DNA from 4 places in the Shewanella cyperi genome. Region 3 is predicted to be linked to each of the others. Evidence: predicted binding sites of a transcription regulator. Region 3 holds the regulator's gene; each other region holds the start of a gene.
What was found. Region 3 encodes sigma-54, which starts transcription at its own class of promoters, with help from an activator protein. Its sites were predicted from a motif close to GTTGGCACGNNNNTNGNNT; they were not measured.
Positions count from the first base shown of each region.

Region 1: the regulator sigma-54 is predicted to act here: its motif matches at 1,671-1,689, upstream of fliE (flagellar hook-basal body complex protein FliE).
Region 2: the regulator sigma-54 is predicted to act here: its motif matches at 1,905-1,923, upstream of JYB84_RS10225 (YccF domain-containing protein).
Region 4: the regulator sigma-54 is predicted to act here: its motif matches at 1,697-1,715, upstream of JYB84_RS02035 (superinfection exclusion B family protein).

Region 1 covers NZ_CP071501.1:2,695,022-2,699,219, forward strand. The annotation lists gene fliF (flagellar basal-body MS-ring/collar protein FliF) at 1-1,241, opposite strand, end outside; gene fliE (flagellar hook-basal body complex protein FliE) at 1,283-1,618, opposite strand; gene JYB84_RS11720 (sigma-54-dependent transcriptional regulator) at 1,761-3,101, opposite strand; gene JYB84_RS11725 (sensor histidine kinase) at 3,094-4,170, opposite strand.
Region 2 covers NZ_CP071501.1:2,351,438-2,355,635, forward strand. The annotation lists gene JYB84_RS10210 (mechanosensitive ion channel family protein) at 1-363, opposite strand, end outside; gene JYB84_RS10215 (hypothetical protein) at 605-778, shown strand; gene JYB84_RS10220 (1-aminocyclopropane-1-carboxylate deaminase/D-cysteine desulfhydrase) at 791-1,756, opposite strand; gene JYB84_RS10225 (YccF domain-containing protein) at 1,984-2,394, shown strand; gene JYB84_RS10230 (type 2 periplasmic-binding domain-containing protein) at 2,503-3,258, shown strand; gene JYB84_RS10235 (alpha/beta fold hydrolase) at 3,259-4,020, opposite strand; gene JYB84_RS10240 (DUF2817 domain-containing protein) at 4,017-4,198, opposite strand, start outside.
Region 3 covers NZ_CP071501.1:3,449,804-3,454,001, reverse strand. The annotation lists gene rapZ (RNase adapter RapZ) at 1-22, opposite strand, end outside; gene ptsN (PTS IIA-like nitrogen regulatory protein PtsN) at 19-462, opposite strand; gene hpf (ribosome hibernation promoting factor) at 466-753, opposite strand; gene JYB84_RS15340 (RNA polymerase factor sigma-54) at 783-2,264, opposite strand; gene lptB (LPS export ABC transporter ATP-binding protein) at 2,378-3,109, opposite strand; gene lptA (lipopolysaccharide transport periplasmic protein LptA) at 3,106-3,660, opposite strand; gene lptC (LPS export ABC transporter periplasmic protein LptC) at 3,647-4,198, opposite strand, start outside.
Region 4 covers NZ_CP071501.1:471,292-475,489, forward strand. The annotation lists gene JYB84_RS02030 (sensor histidine kinase) at 1-1,583, opposite strand, end outside; gene JYB84_RS02035 (superinfection exclusion B family protein) at 1,757-2,380, shown strand; gene JYB84_RS02040 (DUF3149 domain-containing protein) at 2,492-2,620, opposite strand; gene JYB84_RS02045 (two-component system response regulator) at 2,936-4,198, shown strand, end outside.

The DNA of each region.
Region 1 (4,198 bases), 750 kb from region 3:
CCTTCCAGCAGGCGGCGGATATTGGCCAGTTCCTGTTCGGTTCTGGGCACGCGGGCCACCTGACCTTCGCCGTTGGCGCCGCCGTTCTTGAAATCCACCGCTACGGAAACACTCACCCGGCGCAATACCCCAACCTGTTGACGGGTATGGCTGATAGTGGTGTCGAGCTCATAATTACGGGTCGCTTCCCTGTGGCTGGAACCATTGTTTTCCGAGGCAGACTGGTTTGCTGCCGCCAGGGTTTGCGGGATGTTGGACTCCATGGGAGGCTGATTGGACAGGGCGCCCGGGATCCCCATCACACCGGCGCCACCGCTGCTGTTCTCCACTGTCATCTCGCTGCGAACCGCTGGCAGATCGGGATTGAACCTTTTAGCGGTCTGCTCCACGGCGGTAAAGTCCATACTGACATCCACCTGGGAGGTGAAATTTTCCGGCCCCAATATCGGCATCAAAATCGCGTCAATCTTGCTGCGGTATTCGGCTTCTTTCTGCTGCACCAGTTCAAGTTCACGGCGAGCACGGGCAGAGACACCATCCTGGCTGCCTGAGTTGAGCAAACGACCATTTGAGTCTGTGACTGTCACCTTGGTGGGTTCCAGTCCCTGCACGGCCGAGGCCACAATGTCCACAATCGCATCCACTTCACCCTGACCCAAACCACCACGACGGGTGGTGACCACCACAGTAGCGCTGGGTTGGGATTTATTGCGGGCGAACACATTTTCTTTGGGCAGGGCCAGGATCACCTTGGCGCGACTGATACTTTTCAGCTCTTCGATGGCGCGGGCCAGGTTTTGCTCCTGACTGTGTTTCAGACGGGCCTGCTCCATGCGCTGACTGACGCCGAAACCACTGTCCTGACTGAGGAAGTCCTCACTGCCAGCCGGTGAGCTGTCGACGCCGGCGCGGCTCAGCATCATCTTGACGTCCTGATACTTGTCCTCGGGCACCTTCACCACATCCACATCAATCTGATAGGGGATCTTGTTCTTGTCGAGCACATCCAGCACCTGCACCATTTCCTGGGTTTCCATCTTACCCAAGGGGCGGTACTCCGGTTCCTGAGCCCACATCATGATAAAGACTGCCAGGGCCAAACAGATGGCCAGAGCCAAAATCATGGTGATTTGGCGCATCATGTCGACGCCACCCAGGCTGCCTAACATACCAGACTTGTTTTCCTGTGCCATTCCTTCCAGCCCCTCGGCGCCCATTCCCGCACCGCTTCCGACTATCATATCTGTGCTCACGTCAGTCACCCTTTAAATGCGTTACGGGCCTATACAGGCATGCTCATGATTTCTTTGTACGCTTCCACCAATTTGTTGCGCACCTGTACCGTGGCCTCGAAGGCGACACTGGCCTTTTCCCGGGCAATGACAGTGTCGGACAGAGTGACTGTGGTGTCACCCATCTCAAGACGGGTGGCCAGATTGCTGGCGGTACCTTGCAGCTGATTGACGTTGCCCAGGGCATTGACCAACAGATCACCAAAATCGGTGCCGGCGGTATTGTTAACCTGGCGCAGGGGATTGGCTTCTATGCCCATCTGCGGCGAGATTTCGCGCGTCAGCGCTTGCATCTCCTGCAGCAGTGAAGAATTTCCAATTTGCATATCCGGCTCCCTTGTCACTAATTTGACGGCGATTAAACGCGATAACCAGATAAAGCAAAATCTTTGCCAACTGTATCAGGGCAAGAAAGCAGAAACGAGGAAAAGCAGAGACAAGCTCTGCTTTTATGGGGGGGATCAGCGGTCAGGCCGGTAATTGAATGCCCATTTCACGCATCCTGGCCATCTTGTACCTGAGCGTGCGGGCACTGATCCCCAGACGCTCGGCCACCAGTTTGCGGCTGCCTTTACATTGGGACAGGGTTTCAAGAATGATGACGTGCTCCTGGGCCTTGAGTTCATCCCCCAGGCCATCCGGCTCACAGCGCCCTTCCCCTGTATGTTCGGTAAAGGCCACTTCCTGGGCATCCAGAATAATGTCCTGGGCCGTCACCGTCGCATCGTGGCACAGAATGATGGCGCGCTGGATGACATTATCCAACTCCCGCACGTTGCCGGGCCAACGGTAGGACAGCAAACGACGGCAGGCACCGTCGTCCAGTTCGGGAGCCGCGCCAATACCATTGCGACTCCAATGGCGGGCCAGAAGATGACGGGCCAGCGGCAGTATATCTGCAGGTCTTTGGTTCAGCGCCGGCCAGGTCAGAGGGAACACATTGATCCTGTAATAAAGATCTTCCCTAAAATCCCCCTGCTCGGCCATGGACTTAAGATCTCTGTTGGAGGTTGCCAATACCCTGACATCCAGCTTGATGGTTTTGCGACTGCCGAGCCGTTCAACTTCACGCTCCTGCAATACCCTCAGTAACTTGGCCTGCAGCGCAAGATCCATCTCGGAGATCTCGTCCAACAGCAAGGTGCCGCCTTGGGCCTGCTCAAACTTGCCGGGGCAAGCCTGGAAAGCACCGGTGAAGGCGCCCTTCTCATAACCGAACAGGGTCGCCTCCAGCATGTTCTCCGGAATGGCGGCACAGTTGATGGCCACAAATGGCCCCTCGGCCCTTGGACTGTTGTTATGAATATACCGCGCCAGCACTTCCTTTCCCGAACCGCTGGGGCCCAGGATCATTACGGAAGCGTCCGACTTTGCCACCCGCTCAGCCAGAGACAGCAGTGCCAAGCTCTTGTCATCGGCCACCACCGGCCTGTCGGGCGCGGCAGCCACCGGCAGATAACGGCTGACCTGATTGAGCAGCACCTCGGGAGCAAAGGGTTTGGCCAAATAATCAACCGCCCCCAGTTTAATGGCGCTGACAGCGCTGCCTATGGTGGCAAAGGCGGTCATCAGCAACACGGGAATCTTGGGATGATGTTGCCTGAGATAGCCAAGCAGGCCCATGCCACCTATGCCTTCCATTTGTACGTCGCTGATCACCATATCAAAACGGCGATGCTTGAGCGCCAGAATGGCCTCCTCGGCACTGGCAACCTCCTGACAATCGTAGTGAGCCAGCATCAGGGTATCCACCAGCGCCTCACGCAGCGCGGCATCATCCTCCACCAGCAATATGCTTGCTTCAGCCATGGTTGACCTCCTCTTTGATGGACTCGGCCACCAGCGGAAAACGCAATGTCACACAGCATCCTTGCCCGGGTGCACATTGCATATTGAACTCGCCGCCGTGATTGCGAACCACAGTCTGCACCACGGCCAATCCCAACCCGGTTCCCTGGGCTTTGGTGGTATAAAAAGGTTCCAGCACTTTTTGCTGTAGATCTGGCTCAAGGCCTTTACCGTTATCCGTGACCGTCAGCAGCACCTTACCCTCTGTATCCTCGGCCCTTACTTCTATCCGGCTAGCACCTGCCTCAAGGCTATTCATCAACAGATTATTTATCGCAGACCCCAGGGCATTGGCATTGGCCAGGATTTGTCCCTGACTGGAATCGATAAGCTGCAATTGAGCTTGGCTGCGCTGTGCCAGGGGAGCGCAGTTATCCATCACTGTGGCCAGTATGGGTGCCAGTTGGGTACGCTCACCCATGGCTTCGTGACGCCCCTTGGCCATCAACAGCATGTCATTGACCTGACGCTCAAGCTCATTGAGCCTGTCCACCAATTTTTGTCGAAAGCGGGATGAGGATTCGGCAGTTAACTTGGCACTGCCAAGATTGGACGCATAAAGTAATGCCGCCGCCAGGGGGGTACGGATCTGGTGTGCCAGGGTGGCTACCATTTTTCCCAAGGCAGACAAACGTTGCAGGTGTGCCACGTGTTTTTGCAACAAACGGGTCTCGGTCAGATCCGTCAGTACAATCAATTGCCCCTGGGTTTGCAGTAAAGGGGTAATGGCCAACTTGACCCTGCGGCCATTGCGCAAGGACACTTCGTGACCATCATCCTCACGGGGAGCAAAAGCCCGGTTGATAATGCTGAGCCAGCGTTCGGCAACCAAAGGCATTCCCAGCAATTCGGCGGCCATGGGGTTGGCCTGTCGCACTACACCATTGCCATCCAATATCACCACACCCGATGGCATGGCATGCAGCACTTCATCCATGGAAATGGCAACGGCATCCGCTTTGGCTCCCCTGAGGGAAGACAAATTCAGCGCCGGAAATTCGCTTAGCTGAGCCTGAGGTTTGGCAGACATACTGCCCCCGTCAAAAAATGAACATGGC
Region 2 (4,198 bases), 1.1 Mb from region 3:
GTCGATAATGGCCAGCAGCATCATGGCGTATTCCGGTGCCTGCTGGATATTCATGCCGCGGGGCAGATAACGTAAGTCCAGGTATCTGGCCGCCCGGTTAAAATCTTCAGCGTCGGCCGCATGAAAAAAGCCCTGCAAGGCGCCCCTGGGTGTATCCCGATGCAAGGGATCGCGGTAATCGAAGTGGGCGTCGGCCCCCATGTCCCCGGCAATTTCCTGGTCGATTTGCTCTTCCTTTGCCACGGCTGTTATCAGGTCCGATTGGGCGGCATTGGCAGTGGCATTCGATGGCGATTCGGCCGCTGTTGCCGTCCCCATGGCCAGCAGCCACAGCAGCATCACTGCCCCAAGCGACTTTTGCATCTTGTGTCCTTATGTGTTTGCGCTTTTGGCCCAGTCTAGCACCGAAATGGCACCAATACAGCCAACACTGGTCCGGCAACTGACTGGAAATTAAAGAGGAATCCCCTTTCATTAATCTGTCATCTGTCTGTGGGACTCTGGTGCACAACCCCGACAAGGATGCCGGGCCAATGGCCTGAGCCCTGCGGAAAGTGCGATGCCAACCATCGCCAAGGCAACCCAATGTAAAAGGAGAGTGGCCATGTCATACAAGGCTGACGGTCATGATATTAAGGTGGCATTTCCGGTTGATGCGATTTCAGTAAACAAAAACTCCATCGCTTACACGGACGGCAAGGGCAAAAATCGTCAGACCTTTGCCCGGCGCAGTGAGGCGCAAAATTTTGTGAAGTGGCTGCTCAGCAGTAATCGCTGAATGGCCAAAGGCTTAGCGTTCAAGCGAAAGACCGGCGGCGTGCGCCAGTTCGGGGAATTTTCGCACATACCTGGGCAGCATGGATTCGTTGCCAAGCAATCCCCCCTGATGCAGGTATAGTACCCGGGCATCTGGGTGGGCATCCATGTAGTCAAGCAGCAGGATCCAGGCCAGCGGATCGTACAGCAGCTCAAACTGCGTGCCGGTCTTTTCCAATGCCGACCAGATCTCAAAAAACTCCCGATAACATTTGCCGAAATGGTATTTGCGTCCGGGAGAGAGAATGGTCGGAAAGTGCCTTTCCTGGGCACCGAGCCCGGCGAACTGCGCCTTTAGGTAGTTGTCATCCCCCACCAGGGCACAGGTCAGCACCTGGATATCCAGGCCCTGCTCCACAAAATACTTGCTCAGGAACAGCGCAGTGGTGCCGGTCCCGGAAGGCAGCATCAATTTAAGTTCGGCAATTCCATTGGTCGCGGCATACTCGGCAATTTCCCGTGCCAGGGCAGCAACCCCATACTCGGCGTAGCCACAGCGCCCCCCCTCGGGGACAAACAGGCAGTCTTGCTCCAGGGTTGAGACCAGGTGCTGCTGCAAATAGCTCTCAAGATTCATCCCTTCCCTGCGGGCCTGAGCCCCCACTTCAATCAGTTCGGCCCCCAGTGCCAGGGCCGCCTTGAAGTTACCGCAGGGATTGAGACGCAAATGCTCGCTGATATGGTCAACATAAAACTGCAAGTGCCAGCCCTTGAGCCTGGCCAGTGCCGCCATTGAGTAAAGGGAGTTGGCCTGGGCCGAACCGTGGCCGATAAGCCGTTTGACCCCGGGAAAGTCATGCTCCAGGAACCAGGCAAATTTGCGCGCCTTGTTGCCACTGAATTGGGGATGCAACAAGTCATCCCGTTTGACCAGCAGCCTGTGTCCGGCAAAGTTGAACTCCTCGACCGGTGACGGTGACAGTGGAAAAAGGCTCGACACATAGGGCTCCTGTACTGAATTGCCGGGCCATTGTACGTCAGTGGAGCCTTGGTGAAAATCACCGGCTTATGGTGAAACAGACCAACAGGCTTCCCCCCTTTGGCGGCAAAAATGCGTATAATACATTGTTATTAAATGACATTAGTAATTTGGCACAGTATTGGCTAGGACATTGGCAAATCACGCGGGACAGAAGTCCCGCCGTCAGCGAAATCAAGGAGAGCTATATGTCACTGCTGCGACTGCTGTTTAACATTGCCTGGTTTGTCCTCGGGGGATTTGTCATGGGGCTGGCATGGTGGCTGGCAGGATTACTGTGTTTTATCAGCATCATAGGCATCCCCTTTGGCCGAGCCTGTTTTGTCATAGGCGAACTGGCCTTTTGGCCCTTCGGTCAGGAACATGTTAACCGCCGGGTGCTCCACGGTCATGAAGATCTGGGCACAGGTCCACTGGGATTTGTCGGCAATCTGGTATGGTTCTTTCTGTTCGGGATCTGGCTCGCCATAGGCCATCTGGCCCATGCCCTGGGCTGCTTTATCACCATCATAGGTATCCCCTTCGGCATCCAGCACCTGAAGCTGGCACTGCTGAGCCTGACCCCCATAGGCCGTACCGTGGTGCCTGTGCGGGATTAACCACAGCACCAGAGCTAAGCTACAGAGCCTAAGCGCCGGGAAGGCCGGCGCTTTAGCGGCTATGCTTAGCATGTTCCGGCCAACAGGCCGGCCATGCAGGAGTCCCCGATGATACGCTGGCTGATGGGCCTGTTGTGTTTACAGCCCTTCCTCTTCGCTGCGGCCCAGGATGCCGCTACGCTGCGCATAGGCACCAATGAGGAGGTGATGTCCAAATTGCCCGGGGTGCAACAAAAAGTGCTGGAGGCATACGCCAATCTGGGTCTGGCAACGCAATTGGTGGATATGCCCGCAGCCCGCCTGCCCCTGGTGCTGCAACAGGGCCACCTCGACGGCATCATGGTGATGGAGCCGGAAGTGGTTTCCCAATGGCAACATATGCATCTGGTCAAACCGGCCATATTCAAAACCGAGTTGCGGTTATACGGCCACCGTTCGCTCAAGGTGGACTCCTTCGAAGATCTGCAACCCCTGACGCTTATCAGCGTACACGCCATCCGGGTGCTCGAATATCAGGCCAAGGCCCTGAAAATCAGCAATATCACCTACGCCAAATCCCTTCCCGGTGCGGTCGACATGCTGCGCAAGGGGCGCGGCGATATTATGTTGATGCTGCCCTCAGTAGTGGAAGAATTCGCTCGTCAGCAGGGCGTTGATGGCAAGGCTGTGGATGACAAGGCTATGGATGACAAGGCTATGGAAGACATAGTGCCGCTGCCGTTGCCGCCTCTGGTCAATTACTATTTCCATATGCTGGCAGACAGCCAAACCGAGCTGACTACTCAGCTGAGTCGGGAGCTTGAGCGTTTGAGGAGAGAATGCCCCGAGCCCAGCGACACTGTGGTGTGCCAGACCATACGTTGATCAGTCGGCTACCACGTCAGTCAGCAGCGCCAGCAACTGTGGCTGCACATCCAGGGCCAGATCATGGCCACCATTGGGCAAGTAATTCACCGATGCTCCGTAACGCCCCGCCAGCGACTCACTGCAACAGGGATGCACCAGGCGGTCGTTCCTGCCATGGATAAAGTAACTTGGGCAGTTTACCGGCGACGCCTCAAAGCGCCAGGCAGCCCAAAGCTGGCGCAGCATATTGCCAAGGCTGGTGCAGGCCACTTGATGCAGGCGGCTCCAGCGGGCTATCAGTTCCCAATCCTCACCTCTTTGATGGCTGACAAGTTTCACTATCGCAGTTTCAACCAGGCCAATTTCAGGTCGTGGGTCAGGAAGCACCCGCTGCCTGAGCACGGATGCGGCGGCAGATAGGCCAGCAAACACCACCGCCGGCAGCGAAAAGCGCCGGAACCAGGGCGAGTGCCGGTCGCTTGAGCCCAAAACCCACACGGCGCGCACCCGCTTGTCGCGGGCTGCCAGACTCAGCGCCACCATGCCGCCAAACGAAATCCCCAGCACAACACAGGCACCAACACCGAGAGTGTCGAGTCTGTGACTCAGCTCGTCGGCGTAGTCTTCCACCCGCAGGGGGCTTTTACGCTCCGCCAGGCTACCATTACCGGGCAAGTCCAGGCACAGTACCTTAGCGCCCAGTGCCCTCAGCTTATCGTCAAAGCCTTCCCAGTGGCGCCTGTCACGGCCAAGGCCCCGCAGCATGACAAGGGTTGTCATGGCAGCAACTCCGGGTACCAGAGTTTGACACCCTGCTCCCTGAAGCCCGTCAACTCGGCCGGCGACAGTTGCTCCAGCAGCCTGGAATGGGCCAGCTCCAGCATAAACTGCATCAAGATGGTATGGCGGCGCAAAATCCTATGGTGCCTGTGCTGTTTTTGCGGGTTGAACAGGCCGG
Region 3 (4,198 bases):
CTGAGACTATGACCAGTTTCATCCGGTGATCACCTGATAGAGTTCAGCGTCATCCTGGCTTTTGCGCAGTTGCTTGAGGATTTGCTTGTCGTTGAGCTTTTCTGCCATGGCGGCGAGTGTGCTCAGGTGCTGCTGGCATTGGTCCGATGGCACCAGTAGGGCAAACAGTATGTCAACCGGCTGTTTGTCTATGGCGTCAAAACTGATGGCCTCTTCACATTTGACCAGCACGGCGATCGGGGTCTCTATGCTGTTCAAGCGGCCATGGGGGATGGCAATACCATTGCCTATGCCTGTGCTTCCCATTTTTTCTCGGGCCAATAGGCTTTCGAAGATCTCTTGAGAAGAGAGGGTGGGGTACTGGGCGCTGGCGATATCGCTGATCAGTTCCAGTACCTTTTTCTTACTGCCCGGAGTGGCACAGGTGGTGCACTCCGGCCTCAGGATGGTACTCAGTTCCATCTTTTAGTGCTTAGTCAGTTTCTCTTTGTGTTTGATGACCTGACGATCCAATTTATCAATCAGAGCGTCGATGGCGGCGTACATGTCTTCATGCTCAGACGTGGCAAACACTTCACCACCATTGAGGTGCAGCTTGGCTTCTGCAATCTGCTGCATTTTTTGAACATTGAGCACAACGTGCACATTATTGATCTGTTCGAAGTGGCGTTCAAGCTTGGTAAATTTGCTCTCTACATAGTTACGCAGTGAATCTGTAATTTCGATATGGTGCCCAGTCAGATTGATTTGCATAGACACTTTCCTCCAGTTTTTACAGTGAGTTATAAGCTTTTACGCTGGTTTGACGGCGGGATCAGCATTGCTTCACGGTACTTTGCAATGGTACGTCTAGCAACGTTGATTCCCTGTTCCGCCAGAAGTTCCGCCATTTTGCTGTCGCTCAATGGTTTCTTCTGATTTTCTGCAGCCACCAGTTTCTTGATAAAGGCGCGGATGGCCGTAGACGAGCATTCTCCACCGTCTTCCGTACTGACATGGCTGGAGAAGAAATACTTCAATTCGAAAATACCCCGCGGGGTATGCATGTACTTTTGGGTGGTCACCCTGGAAATGGTGGACTCATGCATTTCCACCGCTTCGGCTATGTCGTTCAGCACCATGGGCTTCATGGCTTCTTCACCGTACTCAAAGAAACCTTGCTGGAACTGCACTATGCAATTGGCCACCTTGAGCAGGGTGTCGTTGCGGCTCTCCAGGCTCTTGATAAACCACTTGGCTTCCTGCAAATGGCCACGGATAAACTGGCTGTCAGCCTGACTGCGACTGGTGCGGGCCATGGCGGCGTAATGCTGATTGACGTTGAGCTTGGGCATGCAATCGGGATTGAGTTCCACCACCCAGCGGCCATTTTTCTTGCTCACAGAGACGTCGGGGATAACGTACTCGTCCTTGCCGGACGTGACCTGTTCACCCGGACGGGGATTGAGGCTCTGGATCAGCACTATGGCTTCACGCAGCTCATCTTCCTTCAGACGGGTTTTGCGCATCAGGGTGCGGAAGTCCCTGGCGGCAATCAGATCCAGATGGTCGCGGATCAGCAGTTTGGCGTTTTCCAGGTGTGGCGTATCGGCGGCAAAGTGGGCCAGCTGGATCAGCAGGCATTCACTGAGGTCCCTTGCGGCCACCCCTATGGGGTCGAAGTGCTGGATGCGCTTGAGCACGGCTTCCACTTCGTCCAGCTCCACTTCATCGTCGCCCATGGCTTCGAGTATGTCTTCCGTGGTCTGGGTCAGGTAACCGCGTTCATCTATGGCGTCTATGATGGCGGTGGCTATGGCCATGTCGGTGTCTGAGAAAGGGGTGAGGTTCTTTTGCCATTCCAGGTGTTCATAAAGCCCGTCGCTGGTCTCTCCCTGGAAGGGCATATCATCATCGCGCATCATGGAGCCGCTGCCGGAAGCAGGGGCGGCGGTGAACACTTCGTCCCAGGTGGTATCCATGGGCAATTCATCGGGCATGGACTGCTGGGTCAGGGCGTCGGAGGTTTCCAGGGTGGAGCTGTCATCGTTACTGCTGGCCGTGACGGGCTCGGAGAAGTCGTCCTGCTCCCTGTGATCTGAATCGCTGCGCTCCTGGCTGTCGAATTGGTCATCGTCCAGCTCCAACAAAGGGTTGGAATCCAGCGCTTGTTGAATTTCCTGTTGCAGTTCAAGTGAAGAAAGTTGCAACAGCCTGATGGCCTGTTGCAATTGCGGCGTCATGGTCAGTTGTTGGCCCAGCTTGAGCTGGAGTGACGCTTTCATCTACTGCGGATCCTTGACTGTTATTGTTATCAGAAAGCTGTTTTCTATCAGTTTTGTGAACTGCTGGCCAGTTGCACTCTTCCTTAATGAGATAGAGATCAGGCTAAATTTAACTATAGCCTGAATTGCTCACCCAAGTACACCGCCCGCACCTGCTGATTGTCCAGAATCTCGGCAGGGGTGCCTTCGGCGATGAGGTTGCCATGGCTGACTATGTAGGCTTTTTCACAGACATCAAGGGTTTCTCTGACGTTGTGATCCGTGATTAATATGCCGAGGCCGCGACTCTTGAGCTGCTCAATTATTTTCTTGATGTCTATGACCGAAATGGGGTCGACACCGGCGAAGGGTTCATCGAGCAGAATAAAGCGCGGATTGGCGGCCAGAGCACGGGCGATTTCGACCCGGCGCCGCTCACCACCGGACAAAGACATGCCCATGTTGTCGCGGATATGGGTGATGTGGAACTCTTCCAGCAGCTGCTCCAGTTCCTCTTCACGCTGATCCTGGTCCAGATCCTTGCGGGTTTGCAGTACCGCCATGATGTTGTCGTGCACGGACAGCTTACGGAAAATGCTTGCTTCCTGGGGCAGGTAGCCTATGCCCTTGCGAGCCCTCAGATGCATGGGGTCCAGGGTCAGGTCATCTTCGTTGATATGGATGCTGCCCTTGTCACTTTTCACCAGCCCCACCACCATGTAGAAGGTGGTGGTTTTGCCGGCGCCATTGGGGCCCAGCAGACCGACCACCTGGCCGGTGCGCACGCTGAGACTGACGTCCTTGACCACGGTGCGGTTTTTGTAGCTTTTGGCCAGATTGCTGGCCTTAAGGATCAGTTCCGTCATTGGCGAACCGGCTCCTTATCCTGCTCTTGTTCTTCGGGCTTGGGAGCCAACTGTTCCTGATAGTTTTCCGGCTTGATGATGGTGATCACCCGTTCATCGCCTTTTTGGCTGCTGTCGGCCTTCAGTTGCTGCTTTTCAATGTCATAAATGATTTTGTCGGCGTTGACCTGGCTGCCATCCTGTTCAATTTTGGCATTGCCCGTGAGCGTCATGGTGCGATTGTCCATGTTGTAGCTGATCTCATTGGCACTGGCGCTGGCCTGGCGGCCGTCATCCAGGGTCTGACTGTAGGTGGCGGGCTTGCCCTTGGCCACCAATACCCTTTGTCCTGAGGCTTCATCGGTATAGGCACTGAGTTCCTGAGCGGTGATCTTCAGGCTGCCCTGGGTCAGCAGTACCGGCCCACCATAGACCACCCGCTTGTTCTTGATGTCGGCAAATTGGGTGGCGGCAGCAATTTTCAATTCCTGCAGCAGGTCGTTGTTTTTGGCTGTGGCCATGGTGCTGCACAGGCACAGTGCCAGTGCCAGCAGGGTTTTACTTGGGTTCATAGCTTCCTTTTACCTGACTGAGCAGTTTGACTTCCTGGGCATTGAGATCGGCATACAGGCCCTGGCCGGTGACATTGAATCCTTTGCCGAAGACCAAAATTGGCCTGTTCGAAGTCATTATCATAGTGTTCAAATCCAGCTCCAGATAGCTGGTGGATAGATTTTGCAGCGGTTCCTGTTGGCTGATTGCCTGGATTTGCACATCCTGTTCCAGTACCACCTTGCCGCTGTTTTTGCTGAGCTTGCCGCGACTGGCAGACAGACGCCATTGGGCCGCGCCTTCATTGGGATAGATCAGATACACGGGCTCGGTGAATTCGGTAATGTTGCTGGCCTGGAAATGCTCCATGTAGCTGGCACTCACCTTGCTGCTGACCTGGCCTTTGTCATTGTACTCGACACTGCGCAGTTCGGTGGCGACAAAGTCCGGCAGCAGCTGGGATGAGGTTTGCTTGCCTTCGCCCGCATTCTGTTTCGACTGCACTTGCCAGTAGAGCAGCAGCGCGGTGCCGAAGAAGGCGATGATGGCCAGGGTCAC
Region 4 (4,198 bases), 1.2 Mb from region 3:
TTGACCGGAAAGCGGATGGCAAAGGCCGCACCGCCCAGACTGGAATTCGGCACATAGCGGACATTGCCCTTGAGCAGGGTGGCGGCATTGAATGCCGCAGACAGCCCAAGGCCGGTGCCGCCACGACTGCGGCTGGTCGTAAAGAAGGGTTCAAACATGTGCTCGGCCACCTCGGCCGTAATGCCCTTGCCATTGTCTTCAATCAGAATTTCCAGATGGTGATTTTTCACTTCGGCACGGATTTGCAGCTTGTTTTCCCTGTCCCGATTGAAGGCATGGGTATAGGCATTGGACAGGATATTGCTGACTATCTGACTCAACAGACTTTGATTGGTGGTGATATAGAGGTTTTCGTCTGCTTCTATGTCGAGGTCCACCTTCATGGGGGCGAAGATCAGCGAGGTGGACTCGCAGATTTCACCCAGCACCTGCTTGAGGTTGATATTACGGTGTTCCTCGTGGCTTTGCTCGGCGGCCACGGTTTTGAATTTCTGGATCAGGTTGCTGGCGCGGGTGATGTTGCTGACGATAAGTTCACAGCTTTGCTGATACTCATCCAGTATGGCGTTGATTTCCTCCAGGGTGGCATCGGGGCTGTGGATAAGTTTGACCAGTTCGTCGATATGGGCCAGCTGGGCGCTGGCGGCGGTCAGGCAGATGCCTATGGGGGTGTTGATCTCGTGTGCCACCCCGGACACCAGGCCCCCCAGGGCCGCCATTTTTTCCTGTTCCACCAGCACCTGTTGCGCCCGCTTAAGGATTTGCAGCGAGTGTTCCAACTCCTGGGTCCGCTCCTTGACCTGTTTGGCCAGTTCATCCTTGTAGGAGCGTTCCAGTTCCAGCAGTCTTTCCCTGTCTTCCAGGGCTATCTGCAGCTCGGTACGGGATTTTTTGATGGCACTGAAGGAGCGCCGCAGTTGCTCCTGCATTTCATTAATCGCCAATGCCACCAGGTCAAACTCGTTTTGTTTGCCCTTCTGGTGAAAGGCCAGTGGCGAGAACTCACCTTCAAGATCAATGCGTTGACAGTATTCGCTGAGGCTGTGAAGGTGGCGGGTGATGTTGATCCACACCAGAAACAGGATCATGCCGGCCACCAGAAAGGTCTTGATGGCATTGGACAGCAAGATCAGGATTGCCCTGTCATAGAGGCGTTGGTAAATGGCATTCAAATCCGCCTGCACCAGCAGCTTGCCAACGGCGATGGATTCGCTGCCGGAGTTATACTGCAGCGGAAATTCCCGCTCCAGCACGTTATCGTCCAGGCGCTCACCTATTGCCCAGTGCTGGCCGCTGTCATCATTGATCAATATGTAGGTGATATCCGGCAGCTGGATTAAACCATTAAGCTGGGTATTGATCAGTCGCTCGTCTATGACCCAGATGCTGGCGGCCAGCACGTCGAGGTTGACCGTTTCTATGGTGGTGAATGCCCGGTCAATACGGCCCAGGTCGCTGCGGTAATCCATCACCAGCTGGTAGCCCGTGGTCACCAGGGTGATCAGCGAGCTGAACAGCACTATGGAGATCATCAATTTTCTGCCGATGGGGCTTTGCACCAATTGACGGGAGAAAGTCAGCATAGAGGGACAGGTATCCTAAAGGCCCGGGGTTTGATTATGTATAAGCATAGCCCCCTTGTCCAAATCACACAGAAAATCTATCAGATTGAACAGGCTATACCCAAGCAGCCAATGCTGGCATCCATTTTGCTTTACTTGATTGCTGTTCAATTTTCTGACGCATGGGATGAGCTATGAACAAACTGGATCTGACATCATTGGGTGGTCTTAATGGTAAACATTGGTTGACCAAGACCATGTTGTGGTTGGTGGTCGCCTGTGGCGGCTTGCTGTTTGGGCCCCAGGCGCTGCTGGAAGCCCTGAATTTGAATTCTGTGGTACAGAGTCAGCCCCAGCTTTTGGGATTGGGACTGATTATCGGTGCCGCTTACTTTGTCAGTCGATTGTTGAATTTTCTATTGGACGAAGCCATCTGTTATTTGGGTGACAGACGAGCGGTGGAAACCATTGAAAAAAAGGTGCGTTTGCTGGATCCGGCCGAGCGCGCCCTGTTGCGGGAGTTCTTTCTGCAGGGGGCCACTATTTTAACCTTGCCCAAGGACGAACTGGCGGTGAAGAGCCTGGTGGCCACCAATATCCTCGAATGCCTGGGAAATGAGCGTCATTATGCGATTCAGGGTTCCACGGCTGACTATAAAATTTCCATGAAAGCCAGGATTTACCTGAACCGTGATGTGCTGCGACTGCCGGCGGGAGAGCCCAGTCAGGAAGAGTTGCAGCAGCTTATCCGCACCCGTCCAAGCTTTGTCACCGGCCTGGTTCAGGCCCGCAAGCCAGGCTCACAACGCGCAGCCTGAGCCTGATTCCAGGTAGGGATGCCGACAATAAAAACGGGGGCCAATGGCCCCCAAAATAAATCACTCAATACTTGCAACTTGCACAGATCAGAACAACAGAAAGCAAAAACCCTAGGGCTTGGCAGACTTCACAAAGAACATCCACGATAAATAGGAAATAATCCCTATCGTGCTGAAGATAACTATCATAGAGAGTAAACCGATAGGGTTACCAAACATTAAATCGAGCCAAAACGCCATGATTGAAATCCTCTTTCTTGTGCGGTCGTGATTAACCTATCTCGATGACGCTCCCGAATTACTGATCCTGATCAATAAAGTCCCCATCCCGGCCTCCTGACACATTTTCAGTGTTAAAAGTTTGAGTTTCATCAAGTTTATTGTGATTTTTTGATCGCAGCCGATTTTCCGGCTTGTTGGCACTGCACCTTTGTAGGGCAAAAGTTGACAAAATTCTCTGTATTTACAAAAAGATTCAATGAAAAGTGCGTTCGCAATTTTTGGACCTTGCATCTATAACTAACAGTGAAGAAGCGAATGGAAAGGAAGCCTCGAATGCTATTTTCATCCCAGTCTACGCCTCCGGCGACCATACTCATTGTTGATGATGAATTGGCCAACCTGTTGTTGCTGGAAGAGGCTCTGAAGGAGCTTGGCAGCATTATCACCACCCAGGATGGTGAAGAAGCGCTGCTGTTGGCTGAGCAGCACAGACCCGAAGTGATATTGCTGGATATCGAAATGCCGGGCATGGGCGGCTTTGAAGTCTGCAAGCGGCTGAAGCGCAGCCCCAATACCTGTAACAGCGCCGTTATTTTTGTCACCTCCCATTCCGCCTCCGAGTTTGAATATCAGTCATTGAGCTACGGCGGTGTCGATTTTCTCAGCAAACCCATAGATTTCAGGCTGTGCCAATTGCGGGTCAGGAGTCAGCTGACCCTGGTGCAACAGGCCAATGCGCTGCGTACCGCCAGGGAAGAGTTACACGATTTGGTGACCCATCTGCCGGTATTTATTTCCTATTGGTCGCCTGACTGGCGCAACCTGTACAGCAATGACTTTGCCGGCCAGTGGTTCGAGCAAGGTGCCCAAAGCATGAAGGGGGAAGAGGCCATAGAGGTCCTGCCGCCTGAGTTGTGGCGCCAGCTGCCCTTGCATGGGGTCCATTCCGAAACCACCAGTCTGGTTTCCGTGCATCTGGACTCACCCATTCAGGGCGCCGAGGATCTGCAGGCCTATATTTCGCCCCGTTTTGAAAAAGAAGATGTCTGTGGCTACCTTCTGACCCTGGTGGATGTGACTGATATCAAGCGGGCCAAACGCGAACTATCGGCAGAAAAGGAACGCCTCAAGGTCACCTTGAGTTCCATAGGTGATGCCGTCATAGCCACAGATCTGGAGGGATGCATCAGTTTTATGAATCCCATTGCCGAGCGCATGACCGGCTGGTTGCTGCGGGAGGCCGAGGGAGAGCATATAGAAACCGTGATGAATCTGAGGGATGCCGACACCCAGATGCGTGGCCTGAATCCGGCTATCCTGGCGCTGAACGAGAAACGAATCGTCGCCATGGCGCTGAACAGTCAGCTGACCAGCCGCGATGGTACAGTGTACCGGGTCGAAGATTCGGCCGCCCCCATCAAGGATGAACTGGGCCAGGTTATAGGCGCCATCATGGTATTCCATGACATCAGCGAATCGATTGCCATGGCGGTAAAGATGAGTTACCTGGCCAATCACGATCAGCTGACGGACTTGCCCAATAGGATCCTGCTCCATGACAGACTCTGTCAGGCCTGCAAGACAGCCAAAAACAAG